One region of the Roseateles sp. P5_D6 genome, then DNA from elsewhere that is predicted to be linked to it. Evidence: predicted binding sites of a transcription regulator. Region 1 holds the regulator's gene; the other holds the start of a gene.

Region 1 (4,417 bases):
AATCGCCGCGCCGAACATTATCAAGCACGAAGTCCCGAATCGCATTCGCATCAATTCTTTGACCTTCTTGAAATTCAAGCTCTCGCAGATTCACATAAAGCGGAACGATTGCCTTCTTGTCATTTGACCGCTTGCCTCGCGCCGCAAGTTCAGCCGCGAGATGCCTTAATGCAACGCTTTTACCAGCACCTGGCTCACCGGTTAATTGAATAGCACGTTCACTGCTACTCGAAATGGCCTTGATTAGCGACGTTTCCTTCCTCAATCCTTGAGATCTTTTGCTGATCATTCTATGGAACGGAGAAATATAATATCCACCTTCCGTTTCCACCTCAGCCTCTAGATCAGTGAAGTATTGATCGTTCCAACTTTCTGCTTTCGCAATATACGCAAGATCGGCTTCAAGCACGGCGCAGAACTGCTTACGCCGGCGCACTCGCACCTTGTCCTCAGGGTTAAGGAACAGAGGCAGACCGCTGGATTTGTAGACCTCAAGTAGCTTCGAAAGCGCTTCCGCAAACTTTGTTAGCGCCTTAGTTGCGACATATATCGCAATAGCGACGCATATTATTGCGGTGGCACCCATCATTAGCCATCGCCACGTATCTGTTGCTCCGGCCCAATTCCATAAGGTATCAAATACCTTGAGCGCCACATCAAATGCTGTTGCCGACGTTTCTTTTTTTTCAGCCATGGCCACCTCCGTAGCGTCGATCGTATCGACGCCCTTTGAAGGCGGCATTAGGGCGTATACGCGGCGCAAAAGGACATGTCTGCAAGTCACCTCTTGATTGACGGAGTCCAAAGTGGCTACATGCCGGCTACATGGAGCTGCGCCATGAATCACGACTTGAGCAAAGTCGGTCGCAAGCGCTTGATTTTATTGGTAGGCCGTGTTGGACTTGAACCAACGACCAAAGGATTATGAGTCCTCTGCTCTGACCAACTGAGCTAACGGCCCCCGGGGAGGAGGCGCGGATTCTAGTCAGGGACGGCTCACCGCTGACTGAGCGCCTGCCCCACCATCCGCGACGTGATGTCTACGATCTGGATCATGCGGTCGTAGGCCATGCGCGTCGGGCCGATGACGCCGAGCGTGCCCACCACCTGGCCGTCGACCTCGTAGGGCGCGCTGACGATGGACAGTTCCTCGTAGGGCACGACCTGGCTTTCGCCGCCGATGTAYATSCGSACGCCCTCGGCGCGGCTGGAGGTGTCCAGCAGGCGCATCAGTTGCGTCTTCTGCTCGAAGAGATCGAAGAGGCGGCGCAGGCTGCCCATGTCGTGGCTGAAGTCCTGCACGGCCAGCAGGTTGCGCTCGCCGGAGACGACGACCTGCTCCTGCTCCTGCACCATGGCCTCGGTGCCGACCTGCACGGCCGCGCTCATCAGCCCGGCGATCTCGCCGCGCAACTCGTCCACCTCATGACGCAGGCGTTCGCGCACGGCTTCGAGCGTGAGGCCGGCATAGTTGGCATTCAGGCGGTTGCTGGCTTCGGCGAGCTCGGACTGGCTGAGGTCTTGTGCGGTGAAGATGACGCGGTTCTGCACGTCGCCATCGGGTGCGACGAGGATGACGAGCACGCGGCGCTCGCCCAGGCGCAGGAACTCGATGTGGTGGAAGACGCTGGCCTTCTTCGGCGACGTGACCACACCCACAAAGCTCGACAGGTTGGACAGCATCAGCGCCGCGCTGGCGATGACGCGCTGGGGCTGGTCGGGCTGCAGCCGGGCGGCATCCACGCCAATGAGGCCGGGCTGGGCCGTCAGCATGGTGTCGACAAAGAGGCGGTAGCCGCGCGCCGTGGGGATACGTCCGGCGCTGGTGTGGGGGCTGGCGATGAGGCCGAGTTCTTCGAGGTCGGCCATCACATTGCGGATGGTCGCCGGGCTGAGTTCCAGGCCCGAGGCTTTGGACAGCGTGCGCGAGCCGACCGGCTGCCCGTCCGCGATATAGCGTTCGACCAGGGTTTTCAGCAGGGATTTGGAGCGCTCGTCGAGCATGCCCGCATTCTATGGACAGCGCTGTTCTGCCCGGGATGTGCAAACCCCCTGTGGTGTAATTTGCCGCATGGCCGAGCGCTTCAGACATGTCGCCATCGTGGGCAAGCATCAAGCGCCTGGCATCGGGCCGGTGCTGGAGGAGATTGCCCAATTTTTGTGCAGCCAGGGCTTGGATGTCTCGCTGGAAGCGGACACCGCGCTCAACACCGGCCTGACGGGCTATGAAGCGCTGTCCAACGACGAGCTGGGCCGGCAATGCGACTTGGCGGTGGTCATCGGCGGTGACGGCACGATGCTCGGCTTCGCACGGGACATGGCCCGCCACGGCATTCCGCTGGTGGGCATCAACCAGGGGCGGCTGGGCTTCATCACGGACATTCCCATCGAACGCTGGCGCGAGTCATTGGCGCCAGTACTGGCAGGCGACTACGAAGTCGAGCCGCGGGCGATGCTGGAAGGCGCGGTCTGGCGCGACGGCGAATCCATCTTCTCCGGCCTGGCACTCAATGACGTGGTCGTGAGCCGCGGCGGCAGCTCCGGCATGGTGGAGCTGAAAATCGAGGTCGGCGAACAGTTCGTCGCCAACATGCGCGCCGACGGCCTCATCGTGGCCTCGCCTACCGGTTCCACGGCCTATGCGCTGTCGGCCGGCGGGCCCATCCTGCACCCCGGCATCGCCGGCTGGCTGATCGTGCCCATCGCGCCCCACACCCTGTCCAACCGGCCCATCGTGCTGCCTGACCTGGGCGAGGTGCGCCTGGAGATCGTCGCCGGCCGCGATGCCTCGGTGAATTTCGACATGCAAAGCCTCGCGAGCCTGCTGCACGGCGACACCATCACCGTGCGGCGCAGCCAGCACCAAGTGCGCTTTCTGCACCCCAAGGGCTGGAGTTATTACGCGACGCTCCGTCGCAAGTTACGTTGGTACGTCTAGATGCTGCGGCACCTGAGTCTCAAGGATTTCGTCATCGTTCCCGCGCTGGAGCTCGACTTCGAGCCCGGCTTTGCCGTGCTGACCGGCGAGACCGGCGCTGGCAAGTCCATCCTCATCGACGCGCTGCAGCTGGCCCTGGGCGGCCGCGGTGACGCTGGCGTGGTGCGCGAGGGCGCGGCCAAGGCCGAGATCTGCGCCGAGTTCGACACGCCGGCGCATCTGCGCGCCTGGCTGGACGAGGCCGGCTTCGACTGCGACGACACGCTGCTGCTGCGCCGCGTCATCGACGCCGCGGGAAAAAGCCGCGCCTGGATCAACGGCGGCGCCGCCACGCTGACCCAGCTGCGCGAGCTGGCCGATCACCTGCTCGACATCCACGGCCAGCACGCCTGGCAGGGCCTGACCCGCCCCGCCGCCGTGCGCGAGCTGCTGGATGGCTTTGCGGGGCTGGACACGGCGCCGCTGGGCCGTGCCCACGCCGCGTGGAAGCAAGCCGCCGAGGCGATGCAAAAGGCCCAGGGCCAGCAGGCCGACGCGCTGCGCGAACGCGAGCGACTGGCCTGGCAGATCGGCGAGCTGGACGGCCTGGCGCCCGCCGAGGACGAGTGGGAGGAGCTGAACGCCGAACACGGGCGCCTGTCGCATGGCCAGTCCCTCATCGACGCAGCCAAGTCGGCCCTGGATGCGCTGGACGAGGCCGAGCCCAGCGCCCAGTCCCTCGCCGGCGGCGCGCTGGACCAGCTCGAACGCGTGCTCGACCACGACGCCCGCCTGCTGCCCGCTGTGCAGGCCCTGCGCGACGTGCAGGCCCAGCTGCAGGACGCCAGCCACACGCTGTCGGCCTATCTGCACAAGGCCGATCTCGACCCGAACCGCCTGGCTGAGCTGGACGAGCGCGTGTCGGCCTGGATGACGCTGGCGCGCCGCTACCGCCGCCAGCCTCACGAGCTGCCGGCCCTGCTCGCGCAATGGCGCACCGAGCTGGCCCAGCTTGACGCCGCCAGCGACCCCACGCTCCTCGAGGCGGCCCTCGCCGCCGCGCGCCAGGCCTTCGACGCCGAGGCCCAGGCCGCCAGCCGCGCCCGCAAGAAGGCGGCGCCCCAGCTGGCGTCCGCCGTCACGGCGGCGATGCAGCAGCTCGGCATGGCGGGCGGCCAGTTCGACATCGCCTTGAACCCTACCGACGGCCCGCAGAGCTTTGGCGTCGAATCCGCCGAATTCCTGGTCGCCGGCCATGCCGGCAGCACGCCGCGGCCGCTCGCCAAGGTGGCCTCGGGCGGCGAGCTGTCGCGCATCGCGCTGGCCATTGCGGTGACGGCCAGCCAGGCTGCAACCGACAACGCGCCCGGCACGCTGATCTTTGACGAAATCGACGTCGGCATCGGTGGCGCCGTCGCCGAGACCGTGGGCCGGCTGATGAAGCAGCTCGGCCATTCGGCAACCGGCCTGCGCCAGGTGCTGGCCGTCACCCACCTGCCC
Region 2 (4,417 bases), on a different contig from region 1:
ACGGCCAAGGGTGAGCTCAGCCGTACGCAGACGCTCACCTTCTCGGCCCTGCTGTGCGCAGCCGGCATGGCGCTGCTGGGTTTCTACGTCAACGTGTTGACGATGTGGCTGACCTTCGCCACCTTCATCGGCTATGCCGTCATCTACACCGTCATCCTGAAGCCGATGACGCCGCAGAACATCGTCATCGGCGGCGCCTCGGGCGCCATGCCGCCGGTGCTGGGCTGGGCCGCGCTGCGTGGCGACCTCGGCCCCGAGCCCTGGCTGCTGTGCTTGATCATCTTCCTGTGGACGCCGCCGCACTTCTGGGCGCTGGCGCTGTACCGCGCTGAAGATTACGCGCGCGCCGGCCTACCCATGCTGCCCGTCACGCATGGCAACGACTACACGCGGCTGCAGATCCTGCTCTACACCTGGGTGCTGTTTGCGGCCACGCTGCTGCCCTTCCTGACCGGCATGAGCGGCTGGTTCTACCTCGCCAGCGCCGTCGCACTCGGCCTGGGCTTCTGCGGCTATGCCTTCCGGCTGTGGCGCTCGTATTCGGAGATGCTGGCGCGGCGGACCTTCTGGTTCTCCATCTGGCATTTGTCGCTGCTCTTTGCGGCGCTGTTGATCGACCACTACATCGCATGAACACCCGTCGTTTCGCGCTGACCGCGCTGGCCGCACTGTCGTTGGCCGCCTGCCAGAAGGCGAGCCCCGACAAGCCTGCCTTCAAGGGCATCGACCTGACCGGCGCCGAGTACGCCCGCACGCTGAACCTGACCGACCAGGACGGCCGCGCCCGCTCGCTGGCTGACTTCAAGGGCAAGGTGCTGGTGGTCTTCTTCGGCTACACCCAATGCCCCGACGTCTGCCCGACGACGATGGCCGAGGTGGCCGAAGTCAAGCGCAGCCTGGGCGCGGACGGCGACAAGGTGCAGGGCATCTTCGTCACCGTCGACCCGGAGCGCGATACGGCGCAGCTGCTCAAGGCCTATCTGGCCAGCTTCGATCCCAGCTTTGTCGGCCTGCGCGGCAGCGAGGAGCAGACGAAGGCCGCGGCCAAGGAGTTCAAGGTCTTCTACGCCAAGGCGCCGGGCAAGACACCCGAGACCTACACGATGGACCACACGGCGGCGAGCTTCATCTTCGACACCGAAGGCCGCGTGCGCGTTTACGCGCGCTACGGCTCGGGCGCCCAGCCGCTGGCGGACGACATCAAGCTGCTGCTGGCCGAAGCCAAAAAGTAGAAAAGGCCCCGAGGGGCCTTTTACTTGGAGCCAAGGAGGTCAATCAGGCCGCTTCGGTCAGCGCCTTCTTCATCTTCTTCATCGCCGCCACCTCGATCTGGCGGATGCGCTCGGCCGACACGCCGTATTCGGCAGCCAGCTCGTGCAGCGTCATGCCGCCCGACGAATCGTCGTTCACCTTCAGCCAGCGCTCCTCGACGATGCGGCGGCTGCGCGCGTCCAGCACGTCCAGGGCGCGGTGGATGCCGTCGCCGGCCAGTTCGTCGCGCGAACGCGCCTCGATGACGCGGGTCGGCTCATGGCTGTCGTCGGCCAGGTAGGCGATGGGCGCGAAGCTCTCGCCATCGTCGTCGGTCTGCGGCTCCAGCGCCACGTCGCCGCCCGACATGCGGGTCTCCATCTCCAGCACTTCCTCGCGCTTGACGTTCAGCGTGCTGGCGACATGGGCCAGTTCGGCCTCGGTGAGCGTGTTGCGATGCGTCTGGCCGTCGGCCTGGTCGGCCTTCATCTGGTGCTTCATCGAGCGCAGATTGAAGAACAGCTTGCGTTGGGCCTTGGTCGTCGCGACCTTGACCATGCGCCAGTTCTTCAGGATGTACTCGTGGATCTCGGCCTTGATCCAGTGCATGGCATAGCTCACCAGGCGCACACCCTGGTCCGGGTCGAAGCGCTTGACGGCCTTCATCAGGCCGACATTGCCTTCCTGGATCAGGTCGCCCTGGGGCAGGCCGTAGCCCATGTACTGGCGGGAGATGGCCACCACCAGGCGCAGATGCGACAGCACCATGCGGCCGGCGGCTTCCAGGTCGCCCTTGTCGCGCAGGCTGCGCGCGGCGGACCCTTCTTCCTCGGCCGTCAGCAGCGGCAGGCGGTTGACGGCGGAGATGTATGCGTCCAGATTGCCCAGCGAAGGCACCATGGCCCAGGGGTCGCGGACGGCAATGGCAGAAGAGGCGGACATCGTCATGAATCCTTGCTAAACCGCGGCGCGGAATGCCGCGGTGAGCAGGATATTAGCACTCTGGTTTGGCGAGTGCTAAGTCAGTTCGTGACGGTGCTGGAATGCAATGTTTCCAACGGTGAAACAGTCAGCGATCGCTAACTTTCCTTCAGTCGACCAGGCCGAAATCCGGGCTTTTGATCATGGCCTCGATATCCAGCAGGATCAGCATGCGCTCGCCGAGCTTGCCCAGGCCGGTGATGAAGCGGGCGTCCAGGGCGGCGGCCACTTCCGGGCGCGGCTTGATCTCGTCGGCGCTCAGTTCCAGCACGTCGGACACCGAATCCACGACGACACCGACGACGCGGCCGGCCACATTGAGCACGATGACGACGGTGAAAGCGTTGTATTCACCGGCCTGGCCCAGGCGGATGCGCAGGTCCACGATGGGCACGATGACGCCGCGCAGGTTGACGACGCCCTTGACGAAGGCCGGTGCATTGGCAACGCGGGTGGGCGGCTCGTAAGAGCGGATTTCCTGCACGCGCAGGATGTTGAGGCCGTATTCCTCTGCGCCGATGCGAAAGGTCAGGAACTGGCGACCATCGGTGCGTGCCAGGGCCTGCACGGCCTGGGCACCGGTGCTGGGAACGAGATCGGTGGAACTCATCGGGCGCTGACGCGTGTTGGGGACTGGGCCCTCATTCTGCCCCCGCTACGACGGAGCCCGGCGCCAACAATTCATCGACCAGGGCGAGCAATTCACGCACGTCCAGCGGCTTGGTCAGATAGTGCTGGGCGCCCGCCACCTCGGCGGCGGCGATCTGCTCGGGCTGGGCATTGGCCGACACGACGACGACGGGGGGAAGCGGCTGGCCCAGCTCGCGCATGCGGCTCAGCAGCGTCAGACCGTCGCCGTCGGGCAGCTGCCAGTCGAGCAGCAGCAGGGCCGGCGGGCGCTCGCGCAAGGCGCGCAGGCCGGCTTCAACGGTCGGCGCCACTTCCAGCTCGATGCCGGGCCGCTGCTCCAGGATGCCGCGCATGACTTCGGCGTTGAGCGGGTTGTCCTCCACGTAGAGCACGCTCCGCTGGGGGCTGGGGCGCGGGCTGGTCGGTTCGTCCGGGGCTGTCTCCTGGGACAGTGCAGCGGCAGCGCCGCTGGCCGGCAGCCTCAGCACGAAGCAGGCGCCGGGGCCGTCCTGCTCTTCGGCGCGCAGGCTGCCGCCCATCATCTCGGCCAGGCGCTGGCTGATGACCAGGCCGATACCCGTGCCCGGCAGGCCGCTGCGCTCGCGGCCCAGGCGGTTGAAAGGTTGGAAGAGGGCGGCGCGCTGCTCTTCGGTAAGGCCCAGCCCGGTGTCGCGCACGGCGATTTCGACCCACCCCAGCTCAGGACGAGCCACCTCGACGCTGACGCTGCCGCCTGGGCGGTTGTACTTGACCGCGTTGCTGAGCAGGTTGGTCAGGATTTGGGTAACCCGCGTGGGGTCGCCGACGAGGCGCACGGCGGCCGGGTCGATACGCTGGCTGATGGCCAGGCCGCGCTCTGCGGCTTGACCTTGCACCAGCGCCAAGGCCCGGGCCAGCAGCGGCGGCAGCTCCAGCAGCACAGGCTCCAGGCGCAGCGAGCCTGCCTCGATGCGCGACAGGTCCAGCGTGTCGTTGATCATTTCCAGCAGATGCCAGCCGGCCTGGGCGATCTGCTGGGCGCGTGCGCGCTGGCCCGGTGCCAGCGGTTCACCGGCGTCCATCTGCATCAGCTGCGTGAAGCCGAGGATGGCGTTCATCGGTGTGCGCAGCTCATGGCTCATGCGCGACAGGAACTCGCTCTTGGCCTGGTTGGCCGCCTCGGCGGCCTCGCGGGCGCGGTCCAGCTCCTCGATGCGCAATTGGTCGGTGATGTCCTCGATGATGCCCACCAGCCGGTGTGGCCGGCCGTCCGCGCCGCGCAGCAGGCTGACCAGCACGCGCGCATGGGCGGTGCTGCCGTCGGGACGGATATAGCGCTTCAAGCGGCGGTAGAACGGGATCTCACCGCGCATCAGCCGGCGTGCCAGGCGGATGTCCTCACGGCGGTCATCGGCATGGGTCACGTCGATGGAGCGCTTGTTCGCGAGCGCCTCGGCCGTGTAGCCGACCAGATGGCAGAAATGGGCATTGACCTCCTGGAAGCCGCCGTTGAGGTCGGTGAAGGCGATGCCGATGGGCGCAGTCTCGAAGATGCTGTGAAAGCGTTGCTCGCTCT

Evidence for each region. Region 1 encodes HrcA, which represses chaperone genes, less so after heat shock. Its sites were predicted from a motif close to TTAGCACTCNNNNNNNNNGAGTGCTAA; they were not measured.
Region 2: the regulator HrcA is predicted to act here: its motif matches at 2,246-2,272, upstream of rpoH (RNA polymerase sigma factor RpoH).

The regions. Positions count from the first base shown of each region.
Region 1 is NZ_JBFUMK010000005.1:216,363-220,779, forward strand. Features, by position in the region: gene ACXJKM_RS08685 (NACHT domain-containing protein) at 1-694, opposite strand, end outside; tRNA gene ACXJKM_RS08690 (tRNA-Ile) at 885-961, opposite strand; gene hrcA (heat-inducible transcriptional repressor HrcA) at 997-2,004, opposite strand; gene ACXJKM_RS08700 (NAD kinase) at 2,072-2,938, shown strand; gene recN (DNA repair protein RecN) at 2,939-4,417, shown strand, end outside.
Region 2 is NZ_JBFUMK010000013.1:177,263-181,679, reverse strand. Features, by position in the region: gene cyoE (heme o synthase) at 1-633, shown strand, start outside; gene ACXJKM_RS18750 (SCO family protein) at 630-1,232, shown strand; gene rpoH (RNA polymerase sigma factor RpoH) at 1,276-2,193, opposite strand; gene ACXJKM_RS18740 (chemotaxis protein CheW) at 2,342-2,842, opposite strand; gene ACXJKM_RS18735 (ATP-binding protein) at 2,874-4,417, opposite strand, start outside.